One region of the Flexivirga sp. G2 genome, then DNA from elsewhere that is predicted to be linked to it. Evidence: predicted binding sites of a transcription regulator. Region 1 holds the regulator's gene; the other holds the start of a gene.
What was found. The regulator HspR, encoded in region 1, represses chaperone genes until heat shock. The targets are predictions, from matches to a motif close to AAGTTGAGTCNNNNNGACTCAACTT.
Positions count from the first base shown of each region.

Region 2: the regulator HspR is predicted to act here: its motif matches at 5,618-5,642, upstream of lon (endopeptidase La).

Region 1 covers NZ_AP039675.1:517,690-525,535, reverse strand. Annotated here, with positions in the region: gene ACZ50J_RS02635 (TIGR03767 family metallophosphoesterase) at 1-154, shown strand, start outside; gene ACZ50J_RS02630 (hypothetical protein) at 240-455, opposite strand; gene ACZ50J_RS02625 (LysR family transcriptional regulator) at 538-1,434, shown strand; gene ACZ50J_RS02620 (GNAT family N-acetyltransferase) at 1,420-2,436, opposite strand; gene ACZ50J_RS02615 (esterase/lipase family protein) at 2,576-3,541, shown strand; gene ACZ50J_RS02610 (hypothetical protein) at 3,598-3,873, opposite strand; gene ACZ50J_RS02605 (heat shock protein transcriptional repressor HspR) at 3,895-4,350, opposite strand; gene ACZ50J_RS02600 (DnaJ C-terminal domain-containing protein) at 4,350-5,360, opposite strand; gene grpE (nucleotide exchange factor GrpE) at 5,441-6,133, opposite strand; gene dnaK (molecular chaperone DnaK) at 6,130-7,846, opposite strand, start outside.
Region 2 covers NZ_AP039675.1:671,409-679,254, reverse strand. Annotated here, with positions in the region: gene ACZ50J_RS03375 (methionine ABC transporter permease) at 1-68, shown strand, start outside; gene ACZ50J_RS03370 (isocitrate lyase/PEP mutase family protein) at 115-912, opposite strand; gene ACZ50J_RS03365 (DNA polymerase IV) at 973-2,049, opposite strand; gene ACZ50J_RS03360 (carboxymuconolactone decarboxylase family protein) at 2,114-2,569, opposite strand; gene ACZ50J_RS03355 (HNH endonuclease signature motif containing protein) at 2,677-4,407, opposite strand; gene ACZ50J_RS03350 (GNAT family N-acetyltransferase) at 4,562-5,197, shown strand; gene lon (endopeptidase La) at 5,719-7,846, shown strand, end outside.

The DNA of each region.
Region 1 (7,846 bases):
GCCATACCAGGCGTCATACAGCGACGGCTCGCCGGAAGCGCTGGCCTCCGTCTATCGCGAGCTGTCCTACAACGACATCCACCGCGACCCGAACCGGATCGGCAGTGACGCCGACCGCAACACGGAACTGCTGCTGAAGAACCCGATGGCATAGGAGCAGCACACAGAAGAACGTCCCCCGACCGGCGGTCAGGGGACGTTCTTCGGACAATGGTCGGACAGGTCGGCCGGCATGGCGGTCACTGGCGGTGCAGCCACGGTGCCTGGGTGCGCAGCAACAGCTCCTGCGCGGCATCCTGCTCCTTCCACAACGCCTTGATCTTGCCGGCGAGGTATGCCGTGAACGACTGTGGCCGTTGGGTTTCACGACCTTGGAGTGCTGACAGGTCGTGCACGACGCGCTCCCTGTCGTAGTCGAAGTGCTCGGACTCGGTGAATGACTGTGCGGTGCTCATGTCGTCAACTGTGGCGCGCAGAACCATGCAGCACAAGCGATGATTCCTTCCGGACAATTCAGAATTGCTGTACTGTTGAGGAATGCTCGACGTACACCGCCTCCGCGTCTTCCGCTCCGTCGTCGCCAGTGGGTCGGTGCAGGCCGCCGCGACCCACCTGGGCTACACGCCGTCCGCCGTCAGCCAGCACATCAACCAACTCCAGCGCGAGACCGGACTGACGCTGTTCGAGAAGGCCGGCCGGGGTATCAGCCCGACGCCGGTGGGTCGGATGCTCGCCCAGGAGAGCGACGAGACGATGACCGCCCTGTCGCGGCTGGACGAGATGGTCACCGATCTGCGCTCGGGGCGCACCGGGAGCCTGACCATCGCCTGCTTCGCTTCGGCCGGCGAGGAATGGATCCCGCAGCTCGTCGCGCAGCTGCAACGCGAGTTCCCCGACGTCGTCATCACGGTCGACCTCAACGAGCTGAGCAACGACGAGCGGGCGACCACCGATCTCGACATACGCACCGAAGACCCGACCGAAACATATTGGGCACCAACGGGTTACACCCGCTACGAGCTCATCAGTGAACCGTATGTCGCCGCGCTGCCGGCCGACCACGAGCTGGCCCCGCGCGACTCCCTCACTCTGAGCGAGGTCGCGGAGTTGCCCTGGATCGACGAGAGCATCCCGGATCAGACCTGCGGTCGCATCCTGCGGCGTGCACTGACCCAGGTGGGCGCGAAGCCTCGGGTCGTCGCCCGCTGCCAGGACCACCACACGGCGTTCGCTCTCGCGGCCGCCGGCGTGGGTGTCACGTTGGTGCCACACCTGACCACCGGCGCACTGCCGAAGGGCACCAGCGCGGTCCCGGTCTGCGAGCCGGAGATCCGCCGCCGCATCTCGGTGCACGTGCGCGATGCAGCGGCGGCGAGCCCCGTCACCCTTCGCGCGCTCGAACTGCTCCGCCAGATCGCCTCAGCCGAGCAGTGATTCGCCCTCCGCGATCCATTCGGTCATCGTCTCGACGACCTCGAAGCCGAGGGCGCGGTTGATCGAGATCATCTGCTCGTTGGTGTCGGCGTTCATGGTCCGCACGAACGGCCGACCCGGATAAACGCGCTGCAACCGCTGCAGATTGGCCACCTTGACCGCACTGCCGAGCCGATGCCCGCGGTGCTGCCGGTGGACATAGGTGCCCTCCTGCTCGACGGGATCGAGCGTGTCGTCGAACACCAGGTCCGTCTGGGCCGCCACCACGCCGGAGCCACTCTCTATCGCCAATGCGGACAGGCGAATTCGCCCCTGCTCGGCCTCGCGGTCGTAGATGCGCCGTAGGCGTTCGGGCGTCACGACCTCTGCGTCGAACTCGACATCACCCGACGGTGCATCGACGGCGAGCATGGCCATCAACTCGGCGAGACCCGGAAGCAATTCATCCGGCACCCGGCCGACGAAGGTCTCGACCCGATAGCCCTCGCAATGATCGCGTGCAGCGGATGCGATATCGGCGAGCACCGCGTCGGCCACGGGCAGCGCCAGGTGGCGGGTCAGCTCACGCCACGCGGGCGTGAAGCCGTGGGACTCGGCGAACTCCGCGTATTCGTGCGCGCCATCACCCGCCCCGGGAGCCATTGTCTCGGCGAAGAGGGTCGAGCGGCCCAGCTCTCGCACCCGGTCCTTCGCATGCTTCACGAGCGCACTTCCGACACCGTGGCGCCGGCGATCCGGCGCGACGTCGAGAACGGCGTAGACCTTCTCCAGGTTGTCCTGCGCCGGGACGAACAACAGGTTGGTGCCGATGCAGGCTCCCCTCTCGTCGAAGCACCCGTAGAGCTCGCGTGGCTCCTCCGGGTCGGCCTTGCGCATGCCGATGAGCCAGGACTCGTATGACGGCGGCGAGAACCACGGGCGCGCAACGCTTTTCGACGCCACGCCCACGTCATACACCTGACGCATGGCGGTGTCGTCGCTCGGATCGATCTGTCGGATCACCTGCAGAACGCTAGGCAGCCGGGCGTTCGACTGCCAGTGAATTTTGTGCCGGCAAACCACCACACACGTACTTACCGAACAGTAAGGTTCGATCCATCAGTACGTGACCTGCATCACATTTCAACGAAAGCGAGTGGCCATGTCCGGACTTCGACGCCTCCTCCTCTGCGCCGCAACTGTCACCTGCGCAGGGATGGCGACGGTCAGCACGATCGGCACCGCCGGTGCTGCAACCGACCCCGTCGGGCCGACCCAATCCAGCTTCTACCCGGCTCTGGCCTATGGCGTCTTCAACCCGACTGCTCTCGCGCCCGGCATGAACGACTGGTCCTGCAAGCCCTCGGCGGCACATCCGAATCCGGTTGTCCTGGTGCAGGGGACGTGGGCCAGCCGCTACAACAGCTTCGCCGCCATGGCGCCCGCCCTGAAGAAGCAGGGTTACTGCGTGTACGGCGAGAATCTCGGTGCCAGTGACGCGATCATCGGCAAGTTCCCCGGGGTGTATCTGACCGGCCCGATCAAGGATTCCGCCGCACAGCTCGGACAGGAGGTGGACAAGGTGCTCGCCGCCACCGGCGCACAGAAGGTCGACCTTGTCGGCTGGTCGCAGGGCGGCATCGTCGCGCGCGGCTACCTGAAGTACTTCGGTGGCGCGGACCCCTCGAACCCTAAGAACAACAAGGTCGATCACGTCGTCACGTTCGGCGCGACGAACCACGGCACCACCCTGTCGGGCATCGCCACTCTGGCCAAGGCGTTCGGCCTGAACCCGATCGTGCCGAGCACGTTGGGTCAGGCGGCGGTCGACCAGGAGATCGGCTCGGCATACCTGACCGACCTCAACGCCGGCGGCGACACCGAGCCGGGCATCGACTACACCATCATCGGCACGAAGTATGACGAGGTCAGCACGCCCTACACGCGCACGTTCCTGACCGCTGGACCCGGAGCGACCGTGCACAACATCACGCTGCAGGACGGTTGCCCGATCGACATGAGCGACCACTTGCAGCTGGACTACTCGCCGCGGGTCATCGGGCTGACCGAGAAGGCGCTCGGGTCGAACGTGACCATCCCGTGCACGTTCCGCACTCCGCTGGGCTGATCGGGAACGAGGACGCCCACGACCGGGTCGGTCGTGGGCGTTCGTCGTTCGTCGGGTCACTCGCTGCCCGTGCTGCTCTCGTCGAGCCAGCCGTCGTTCTCCTCGGCCAGTGCGGTGAACCGGTCCGCCAGACCGCGAGCGACCGCGCCGGTCGGGTCGTCGATGGTGTCGACGGTCACGTGGACCACCCAGTCGACGTCCTCGGCGTCGTCCTCGCCGGCCAAGGACTCGGAAACCACTCGCACAGAGGCGAATTCGTCATTGTCCGAGAGCTCGTCGGCCACTTCTTCGGCGGTGTCGCGGTCCGGGAGGACCATGAGGTACTCGATCACAGGATCCACTGTGCCAGACGGTCAGCCGCGCTTGCGCCAAACGACCAGGGCACGTTCGGTGCGCACCGGAGTGACGCGCTCACCGGGTCGCAGCGGCGTGATCTGACCGTCCGGTGCGGCGGCGAAGACCCGGCCACCCAGGCTCTTGCTGCGCTCGTGCGCCAGCGCGTCGGAGAGCTCGCGCACGCGCGATTGCAGTGCGTCGACCTGGTTCTCCAACTCGAGGATCCGGCGGATCCCGGCGAGCGAGACGCCCTCCTCCTGGGAGAGGCGCTGCACCTCGCGCAGCAGATCCAGGTCGCGCATCGAGTAGCGACGCCCGCCGCCCTGCGTGCGGGACGGCGTGACGATGCCCAATCGGTCGTATTGACGCAGGGTTTGGGCATGTATGCCGGCCAGCTGCGCCGCCGCGGAGATGGCATAGATCGGCGCATCCCACGGCGGCGGCGACGTGCCGCGCCACGACGAACGCGCCATCACTTCGCGGCTTTCTCGCTCAACTCGGCTCGCGGGTCGACGCCACCGGCGCGCTCCTCCTCGGCGATCGCCTCGACCGCCTTCTTGGCCTCCTTCGACAGCGTCTCCGGGACAACGATCTGCACGATCGCGATCAGGTCACCGGCGCCGCTCTTGGCCTGGATGCCCTGGCCCTTGACGCGCAGCTTCCGGCCGGACGGGGTGCCGGCCTTGATCTTGACCTTGACGCTCTTGCCGCTCAGCGTCGGCACGGTCACCGTGGCCCCGAGTGCGGCTTCGGCGAAGGTCACCGGCAGGTCGACCGTGAGGTTGTTGCCCTCGCGTCGGAACACCGGGTGCGACTGAACGGTGACGTGCAACAGCAGGTCACCGGGCTGCCCGCCGTTCGGGCTGGGCTGTCCCTTGCCGCGCAGCCGGATCGTCTGACCGTCCCTGACACCAGCGGGAATTCGCGTCTTGATCGTCTGACCGTCGGCGGCCTGCAGGGCAATCGTCTCGCCCGAAGCGGCGTCGCGGAAGCTCAGCGTGGTGCGCGCCTCCAAGTCGGCGCCCTTGCGGGGGCCGGCCTGGTAGCCGCCGTACGGCGAGCCGTAGCCGCCACCGCCGAACTGACCGAGTATGTCGTCGAGGTTGATCTGCTCGCCCCCGCCACCGGTGTTGAAGCGGACGTTCTGTCCGCCACCGCCTCCGAACATCGAGCCGAAGAGATCCTCGAAGCCCCCTGCTCCGCCGGCCGCGCCACCCGGACCGCCGGCCGTGAATCGGGCACCGCCGCCGACCATCTGGCGCAGTTGGTCGTATTCCTGGCGCTTCGCAGGATCGGCGAGCACCGAGTTGGCCTCACCGATGTCCTTGAACTTCTGCTCCGCTGCGGCGTCGCCGGGGTTCTGGTCCGGGTGCCATGTGCGGGCGAGCTTGCGGTAGGCCTTCTTGATGTCCGCATCCGACGCGTCCTGGGAGACGCCGAGGATCTTGTAGAAGTCCTTCTCGAGCCAATCCTGACTGGCCATCGATCACTCCAAATCCGAAAGGTCATGGGTCGGGCGTGGATTCGCGATCAACCCCCGCCCGACCCATGACTGGGGCTGCATCAGGACGGGTCCGCCACCGCGACGCGTGCGGGCCGGACCATGCGCTCACCCAACCGGTAGCCCGGCTGCATGACCTGCACGATCGTGGTGCCCTCCGAACCCTCCGGCACCTCGGCCTCGATGTGCATCAGGGCCTCGTGGTGCGTCGGGTCGAACGGCTCACCAACGGCGCCGAACGCGGTCAGGCCCAACTTGGTGAGCGTCGCATCGAGCTTGTCGGCGATCTTCTCGAAGGGCGAGCCCTCCAGATCACCGTGCTCCCGCGCCAGGTAGATGTCGTCGAGAACCGGCAGCAACGACTCCAGAACGCGCGCCGTCGTGGCGTCCTTCTGGGCCTCACGGTCGCGCTCGACGCGCTTCTTGTAGTTGAAGTACTCCGCCTGGGCGCGCTGCAGATCGGCGAGCCGCTCCGCGGCGAGGACCGTGTCGGGGTGCTCCGCACCGTCCTCGGTGGCCTCGCCCGTGGCCCCACCGGCCGCCGACTCGTCCGCGGTCGGTTGCTCGGCGTTATCGGCAGCGGTCTCGTCCATCACCGTGTCCTCCGCTCTGCTCTCCGATGTGGCTCGCAGGTCACCGTTCTCGTCGATCCGCCGCTTGTCGCGGATCACCGGTCCGGCCTGCTCCTCTTCCTCCGGCCGCCGGCCGGGCTCCGGAAGATCGGAGCCCGGCTGCGCACCCTTGGAGTCGGTCACTTCTGGTCACCCTCGTCGTCGACGACCTCGGCGTCAACGACATCGTCGTCGCCGGACGCGCTCGACGACGCACCTGCTGCATCACCGGCACCGGCGTCCGCGGCGTCACCCGTCGGGGCGTCACCTCCGGACTGCTGCTCGGCGGCATACAGGGCGGCGCCCATCTTCTGCGAGGTCTCGTTGACCTTGGTGGTCTTGGCGGAAATGTCCTCGGCAGAAGCGTTCTCGTCCTTGAGGGCGTCCTTCAACTCGGTCAGCGCCGACTCGACCTCGGACTTGGAGTCGGCCGGGACCTTGTCGCCGTTGTCCGCGAGGAATTTCTCGGTCGAGTAGACCAGCTGCTCCGCGGTGTTGCGGGCCTCGGTCTCCTCACGACGCTTCTTGTCCTCGGCGGCGTGCTCCTCGGCGTCCTTGACCATGCGGTCGATGTCCTCCTTCGGCAGCGCGGAACCACCGGAGATCGTCATCGACTGCTCCTTGTTGGTGCCGCGGTCCTTGGCGGACACGTGCACGATGCCGTTGGCGTCGATGTCGAAGGTGACCTCGATCTGCGGGACGCCGCGCGGCGCCGGCGCGATGCCGGACAGCTCGAAGTTGCCGAGCGGCTTGTTGTCCTTGGCGAGCTCGCGCTCACCCTGGAACACCTGGATCTCGACCGACGGCTGGTTGTCCTCGGCGGTCGAGAACACCTCCGAACGCTTGGTCGGGATGGCGGTGTTGCGCTCGATCAGCTTGGTGAACAGACCGCCCTTGGTCTCGATGCCGAGCGACAGCGGCGTGACGTCGATGAGCAGCACGTCCTTGCGCTCACCCTTCAGCACACCGGCCTGCAGCGCGGCACCGACCGCGACGACCTCGTCCGGGTTGACGCCCTTGTTGGGCTCCTTGCCGGTGAGGTCCTTCACGACCTGGGTGACGGCCGGCATACGGGTCGAACCACCAACGAGCACAACGTGATCGATGTCCTTGACGGTGACGCCGGCGTCCTTCATGACCTGCTCGAACGGAGCCTTGGTGCGCTGCAGCAGGTCCTTGGTGAGGTCCTCGAACATCGCGCGGGTGATCGTCTCGTCCAGGTGGATCGGGCCGTTCTCGCCCATCGAGAGGTACTGCAGGCTGACGTTGGTCGACGTCGCTCCGGACAGTTCCTTCTTGGCCTGCTCGGCGGCGTCCTGCAGACGCTGCATGGCGATCTTGTCCTTGGACAGGTCGACACCGGTCTGGTTCTTGACCTGCTGGACCAGGTGGTTCACGACACGCTGGTCCCAGTCGTCACCACCGAGCTTGTTGTCACCGCTCGTGGCGCGGACCTGGATGGTGGAGAAGCCGTCCTCCGGGTCCTTGCCGACCTCGAGGAGGGACACGTCGAAGGTGCCGCCACCGAGGTCGAAGACCAGGATGAGCTCGTCCTCCTTGCCCTTGTCCAGGCCGTAGGCGAGCGCGGCCGCGGTCGGCTCGTTGATGATGCGCAGCACGTTGAGGCCCGCGATCTCACCGGCCTCCTTGGTCGCCTGGCGCTCGGCGTCGTCGAAGTATGCCGGGACGGTGATGACGGCGTCCGTGACGTCCTCGCCCAGGTAGGACTCGGCGTCGCGCTTCAGCTTCTGCAGGATGCGGGCCGAGATCTCCTGCGGCGTGTACTTCTTGCCGTCGACCTCGGTGCTCCAGTCGGTGCCCATGTGGCGCTTGACCGAGCGGACCGTGCGGTCGACG
Region 2 (7,846 bases), 150 kb from region 1:
TCGTCGTCCTGGTCCAGCTGGCGCAGTTCGGCGGCAATGCGTTGGCCCGGAAGGCACTTCGCCGTTAATTGCGGGTCGAGTAGCGCCGAGGGACGAGGCGCGTATCGAGACCGGCTACGTGAACAGCGCGTTCATCTCGCCCCAGGTCTTCGGGGCGGCCAGTTCGTCATACGTGCCCGCGTCGAGGAGTTCGCGCGCGGCTCGCTCGATGTGGCCGAAGATCGCTCCGGCGAGGGAGGATCCTGCGGACACCCGGCGCGCCCCGGCCTTCTTCAGGTCCGCAACGGCCGGGGCACCGGGACCCGTGAGGATGTTGACGGGTGCATCGATCGCGGCGGTCAGCCGTTGCACGACATCGACGTCGGTCACACCGGGCACGAAGATGCCATTGGCGCCCGCCTCGAGGTATGCCGCGGCTCGCGCCACCGTGTCGTCGAAGTCGGCCGAGCCCAGGAGGTAGCTGTCGGTCCGGCCGTTGACGAACAGTTCCACTCCGGCGGCGTCGGCCGCCTCGCGCACGACCCGGACGCGATCGGCGGCCTCGTCCACCGGACGCAGTGCGCCGGCGAGCGCGTCCTCGATGTTCACGCCAACGGCGCCGGCCTCGATCACCAGGCGGGTGGTCTCGGCGAGATCCGCTGTGCTGTCACCGAATCCGCCTTCGATGTCGCACGAGACGGGGACGGTCGCGACCGCGCAGATCCGGCGCAAGTGGTCCAGCATGAGCTCGCGGTCGAGCATGTTCCCGTCCTGCGTGCCGAGCGACCAGGCGACCGCGGCACTCGACGTCGCCAGCGCCTTCGCCCCCGCGTGCTCGATGACAGCGGCCGACGCCGCGTCCCAGCAGTTCGGGAGCACGACGAGGTCGTCGTGCAGTGCGTGGAAGGTGGCGGCGCGTTCGGTCTGTGTCATGGGCTCCACGCTAGACATGTTCCGTCACGAAGACTGGCGAGTTTCCGACGTGGACGGTGGTCACGGATTGCCGCGACGCCCGTGGGTGCGCGGTGCGTCATACCCACCCTCGGGAGGGACCATCTCGCCGCGTATGCCGAGGAGTCGGACCGGTCGTTCGTCGGCGAGTTTGGTGTAGAGCGCGAACGCCGTGTCCGCGATCACCGCCGGGTCGTATGTCGGCTCCGGCAGCTTGCGGACCCGGGTGAAGGTGAAGAACGGCGCGAACCTGATCTTCAGATGCACCCGCTGGCACGGGCGCTCCTCCTGGCGCATGTCCTGCTCGACCAGTGTGGCGAGTTCGCCCAGGGCGGAACGGATCTCGTCCGGTGTCGTGAGGTCCTGCTGGTAGGTGGTCTCGTGCCCGTGGGCCCGCGCGACCCACGGCGTGTCGTCGACGACCGCGCTGCCGGCTCCGCGTCCGAGGCGACCGATGTGCGGACCGGTGTTGGGACCGAACTCGGCGGCGAGGGTCTCGTCGGCGGCGGCTGCCAGATCGCGCACATTCCGGATCCCGTGTGTTCCCAGTCGTTTCGAGGTCTGACTTCCGATGCCCCAGAGAGCCTGGACGGGTCGGTCACCCATCACGTCCAGCCAGTTGTCGCGGGTCAGTTGGAAGACGCCCCGCGGCTTGCCGAGGTCGGTGGCGACCTTCGCGCGTACCTTCGTGTCGCCGACACCGACGCTGCAGTGCAGTCCGGTCGCGTCGAGGACAGCAGCGCGGACTGCGTGCGCGGTGGCGATGGGATCGTCGGTGTCGACGCCGACGAAGGCCTCGTCCCAACCGAGCACTTCGACGACGGTGCCCGGGAAGTCTCGGAGCGCTTGCATCACTCGAGCCGAAACAGCTTCGTAGACAGGGAAGTCCACCGGTAGGAAGACGGCGTCCGGGCATCGTTTCACCGCGATCTTGAGCGCCATACCCGAACGGATGCCGAACTCGCGCGCCTCGTAGGACGCGGTCGAGACGACGGCCCGCTCGGTGGGGTCGCCGCGCCCGCCGACCACGACCGGCTTGCCGGCGAGTTCGGGATGACGCTGGATCTCGACGGCAGCAAGGAACTGATCCATGTCGACGTGCAGGACCCAGGACGTCATACCGCTCACCTCGCTCGGCGCAAGCCTGCCATGGTGCGGTGACCGTGGGCGGCCCTCCGGGCGATCAGCGTGTGCCGGCGACCTGGCGGGTGGTGACGTTGATGCGGTTGAAGAGATTGGTCGTGGCGACCCAGGCGACCAGCGCGGCAAGTGCCTTCTCGTCATACCGGTCGGCGACCTCGTCCCACACGGCGTCCGGAACCGGGTCGAGGCTGTCGGCGATCCGGGTCATGTGCTCGGCGAGCAGGAGCGCCGCGCGTTCGTCGTCGGTGAAGTAGGGCGCGTCGCGCCAGCCGGCGATCGAGATGAGTCGCTCGTCGCTCTCCCCCGCCTTCTTGGCGTTCTCCAGGCCGTATTGCAAACACCACGAGCAGCCGTTGATCTGGCTGACCCGCAGGTGCACCAGCTCGAGAGTCGAATCGGGCACGCCCTGGCCACGCACCGCCGCGGCGAGGGCGAGGATGCCCTTCGTCGCGGACGGGTCGAGCAGGCCGGCGGGGTTCGTCATACGCGGTTCCATGGGTGCTCCTTGTGCAGAGGGTGGTTGGTTCACCACACGAGACGTACGGCGCCGACGGAATGTGACATGCAGGCGAGAATCAATGCGCGAGCTGTTGATCGGCAGGCTCAATCAGCGGGACGCGTGATGTAGCGCCGGCCGGACGGGCTGGTCCAGGTGCAGACGCCCTGAGCCGTCATCGACACGGCCCAGCCGCCTTCGTGCTTCGCGCGGTGGTGGTGCCGGCAGAGACATTGCAGGTTGGCGGCGGTCGTCGTCCCGTCGGGCCAGCGCACGACGTGGTCGACGTCGTCGAGCCGTGCCGGTCGGATGCAGCCGGGGAATCGGCAGTGCTGATCACGGGTGACGACGAATCGTCGGAGCCGGGCGCCGGGACGGTAGGTGACGTCCGAAGTCTCCACTGTCGCACCGGTTCTCGCGTCGACCAGTGCGCGGGTCAGTCTGGTGCCCAGCCTCTGGCACAGCTCGGTCAACACCGCCGCGGGTATGATGCCGAGGCCCTCGACGAGGACGTCGCCGATGCGGAAACGCGGGGCGGTATGCGGAGAGTGTGTTGATGCGCGCGTTCGTTGGGCCGGGTGATCGTCTGTCGGGTGATTTCCGGGTGGGCGTTCCGGTGGTCGGTCCCTGTCGGGCCGCGCGTGCAGCTGATCGGTGTTCTCGGCACCGAGGACGACTCGGACCCGTGGCACGATGCGGCCGCCGGAGTTCGGGTCGAGAAGTGCTTCCACCGTGCACGGCCTGCGCTCCAGGAGCGACGTGGTCGGTGTGTCGAGCCGGATCAGCTCATCGAGGCTGTCGCGTGCGCTGCAGCGCAACAACTCCTCCACGTGCGCCTCGACGAGGGACGACGTTGACTCGTCCCTTTCATCAGACCGGAGTCCGGTCGCCCTGGCCGCCTCGACATGCTCGTCCACCGACCGAACGGGAACCTGGACCACGCACGTGGTGCTGATCGAAACGTTCCCAAGCAGCAGGTCGAGGAAGGCGTCGACCCGGCACTCGTCGAGGCTCTTGCCGGTGATCGTGTCCTGGTGGAGTTGCCTGGCCAACTCGTTGACGGCAGCCAGCACCCGCATGGCGTCCTCGGTGGGCAGGATCGCTTGCACGGTGCTCAGCCCGGGTTGGTGATGCGGGAATGCCTGGACGCAGATGGCCTCGGCGCGTTGCTTTCGGGCCGAAGCGGCGGCGTCGGCGGGCGACAGCTCGGCGAGCAGTCGCCGGGTGCGCCGCACCAGCTTGGTCGACGTCAGCGGCACAGGCTCGCCGGCATCGTCCGCGGGTGGCGAGTCGTCGCTCTGCGGCGCCGTTGCATCGTCGATCGCGGCGAGCAGCTCGGACTCGACCCTTCGGGCAACCCTGGGCGACGCCTCCCGCAGGGTCTCAGCGACGACATCGAGTTTGCGAGGGTCGAGCGTGCCGGCGGCAGTCAGCTCGAACAGCGTTGGCGTGCAACGAATCGCGTCGACGGCATCGCCGAGGCGGTTGGTGGTCTGCCGGTCGGACCACCCCAGCCGCGCGCCGATCTCCTGGGGCAACCATTCGTCGGCATACGTGCCGATCGCATGCCGGACCTCTCGTGGCGTCGCACCGGGCGACACGACCTCCTCGATCGCGGCAACCTGCGCGAGGCGCACGGACTGCGCCGCCCACGCGGTGTTCTGGACTCGCTGACAGGCCACGACCTGGTCGATCAGCTCGTCGCGCGAGACCTCAACCGTCCCTTCACGCACCCGGTCCGCGGCCTCTCGCAGGAGTGTCTGCGCGGTCGCCAACAGTGCGTCGACGGATGCCCGTGCGATGCTCTCACCGGGGATCAGCGACGACTGCTTGGACATACCCTGATCATACGCATGTTCGAATTCTCAAACAAGAGATAAATGCGGCAATCTTCAGATGTGACAACAGTTTTGAGCAATAGGTCATCTCATGCAGCACTGCCACAAACATATACGGGATGACCGACGGCACTCCCTCTGAAAGAGTGCTGCAATGCGTTCCTCGTGGCCGTTCGACGACTTCGCCGTCTCCGACTCGAACCTCACGCTGCGCCCGGTGCGTGATGCGGACATCGGCGACCTCGTGGCGATCTTTCCGGATGATTTCGACCTGGACCCGGCATACCCGCCACTGCCCGGGATGCCGCTCGCGGTCGACCGCGAGCGCCGGCTGGTGCAGAGCATCTGGCGACACCGCGGACTCTGGTCGATCGACGACTGGGTGCTCGACTTCGGCGTATGGCGAGGCGGCGAACCGCTCGGCATACAGACCTTGGAGGGCACGCGGTTCACCCAGCAGCGCACCGTCGACAGTGCGTCCTGGATCGCAAAACCCTTTCGCGGCAAGGGATTCGGCATCCAAGCTCGCGAGCTCGCCCTGGCCTTCGCGTTCGAGCAACTCGGCGCCGACAAGGCAATCACCTCAGCCCTCGTCACCAACCATGCGTCCCTCGGCGTCAGTCGGCACCTCGGCTACCGCGACGACGGAATCCGGTCACACGACACCGGGACCGAGACGATTGACCTGCAGCACCTCGTCCTGGGTCGATCCGATTGGTCGGCGCAACCACGAACGAGGCTGTCTGTCAGCGGTTTCGATCCGTGTCGACCGTTCTTCGGACTGGCCTGAGGGTGAGGTCGCGCACCGCGAGGGCGCCTCGTTGTCGAACATGAGTGCTACGTTCTGAGGAATGGGAATCAGACACGTTTCATTCCGCGCCGGAAAAGATCCCTTTGGCAACCCGGTGTGGATCCCTGCGTCAGTCGAAGACCGAGAGGAACGGGACGACGGCGAGTGGCTGTGCGTGCTGCCCGCGTTCGCCGGCTATGGCAGCGACCCGCAGTGGGTGCGAGCGGACGCAGTGCGGGACGACACACCGGACGCCGACGCGGACCCAGCGCCGGAAACCGCAGAACCGCCACGTCTCAGGATCGTTGACTGACGCGGCCCTCGCCCCGGGCGGTCTGACGCCACGAGTTGGGCATCATCGTCATCCGCTCAGCATGCACCAGGCGCTGCGAACCCTCGGGAACAAAACTCTCCCGCAAAGCCTTGAGCCGATAAGACTCAACTTTCGCAGCGACACGACCCGTCCACCGGCACCGGCCGACGAACCCGTTCGTGTCGCCATACGCCTCACGAGGAGAGCGATGACCCGAACAACCGAGCTGCCGGTGCTCTTTCTGCACGACCAGGTGGCACTGCCCGGCATGACCCTGCCCATCGAGCTCGACGACGAGGCGCGTGCCGCCGTCGATGCGGCGCGGGCTGCCGGCCTCGAACAACTACTGCTCGCGCCCCGCATCGACGACGCCTACCCGACCGTCGGAGCCGTCGCGACCATCGAACAGGTCGGCCGTATGCCGAGCGGCGAGCCGGCCGCAGTCCTGCGTGCCACCGACCGCGGCCGCATCGGACGCGGAGTCGCCGGCCCCGGGGCCGCGCTCTGGGTGGAGATCGAGATCGTCGAGCCCGGCGCGCCGACCGACCGCACCCCGGAGCTCGCCACCGACTACAAGCGACTGGTGGTCGCGTCCCTGAAACACCGCAACGCGTGGCAGGTCATCGACCACGTCGAGTCCACCACGGACCCGCACGCATTGGCCGACCTGGCCGGGTGGGCGTCATACCTCTCGGCGCAGCAGAGGGTGCAGCTGCTCGAGGAGACCGACGTCGACGCGCGCCTCGAAACCCTCATCGCGTGGACCGGCGATCACCTTGCCGAGCAAGAGGTTTCGGACAAGATCGCCAATGACGTCCGCGACGGCATGGACAAGAGCCAGCGAGAATTCCTGTTGCGCCAGCAGTTGGACGCCATTCGCAAGGAACTCGGCGAGAACGAGCCCGAGGGTGCCGACGACTACCGATCGCGTGTCGAGGCTGCCGACCTGCCGGACGAGGTTCGCGAGGCGGCGCTGCGTGAGGTGGGCAAACTGGAGCGCTCCAGCGACCAGAGCCCGGAGGGTGGCTGGATCCGCACCTGGCTCGACACTGTCCTCGAACTCCCCTGGAAACACAAGACATCCGACCGCACCGACATCACTGCCGCGCGCGAGGTGCTGGACGCCGACCACCATGGACTGGACGACGTGAAGGACCGCATCGTCGAATACCTCGCTGTCCGCGGCCGGCGTGCCGAACGCGGCCTGGAGGTCGTCGGTGGACGCGGCTCGGGTGCCGTGCTGGCGCTCGTCGGACCTCCCGGCGTCGGCAAGACCTCACTCGGAGAGAGCGTCGCGCGCGCTCTCGACCGGTCGTTCGTACGTGTCGCCCTCGGTGGGGTGCGTGACGAGGCGGAGATCCGCGGACACCGGCGCACGTATGTCGGTGCCCTCCCCGGCCGAATCGTCCGTGCCATCAAGGAATCCGGCTCGATGAACCCGGTCGTGCTGCTCGACGAGATCGACAAGGTCGGCTCGGACTTCCGCGGCGACCCGGCTGCCGCGCTGCTCGAAGTGCTGGACCCGGCGCAGAACCACACGTTCCGTGACCACTACCTCGAGCTGGATCTCGACCTGTCCGACGTGGTGTTCATCGCCACCGCGAACACGCTCGAGACGATCCCGAGCGCGCTGCTGGATCGCATGGAGCTGGTTGCCCTCGACGGTTACACCGAGGACGACAAGGTCGCTATCGCGTCCACCCACCTGCTGCCCCGTCAGCTCGAGCGTGCTGCCCTCACCGCGGACGACGTCACGATCGAGGAGTCCGCATTGCGTGAGATGGCAGGCAATTACACCCGGGAAGCCGGTGTCCGGCAGATGGAGAGGATGCTCGGCAAGATCCTGCGCAAGGTCGCTACCAACCTCGCGACCGACCAGGCCGAGGCACCCGTCCGGGTCACCACGGGCAATCTCGAGGACTACCTCGGTCGGCCACGCTTCACCCCCGAATCGGCCGAGCGCACGGCAGTCCCGGGGGTTGCCACGGGACTCGCCGTGACCGGCATGGGCGGTGACGTGCTGTTCATCGAAGCTGCCAAACCGGCCACCGCGACGTTGCCATCGGCCGCCGATGACGACACTCGGTCTCGATACACCTCCTCCGCTGCGCTCCCCCGGCACTCGACCAGCGTGCGCGACAGTGATCCCGGGCCACGCCTCACCCTCACCGGCCAGCTCGGCGACGTGATGAAGGAGAGCGCGCAGATCGCCCTGTCCTACCTGCGCGCTCACGGCGCGGAGCACGGGGTAGACGTGTCGTCGCTCACCGGCTCGATCCACCTGCACGTCCCCGCCGGGGCGACACCGAAGGACGGCCCGTCCGCCGGTGTCACCA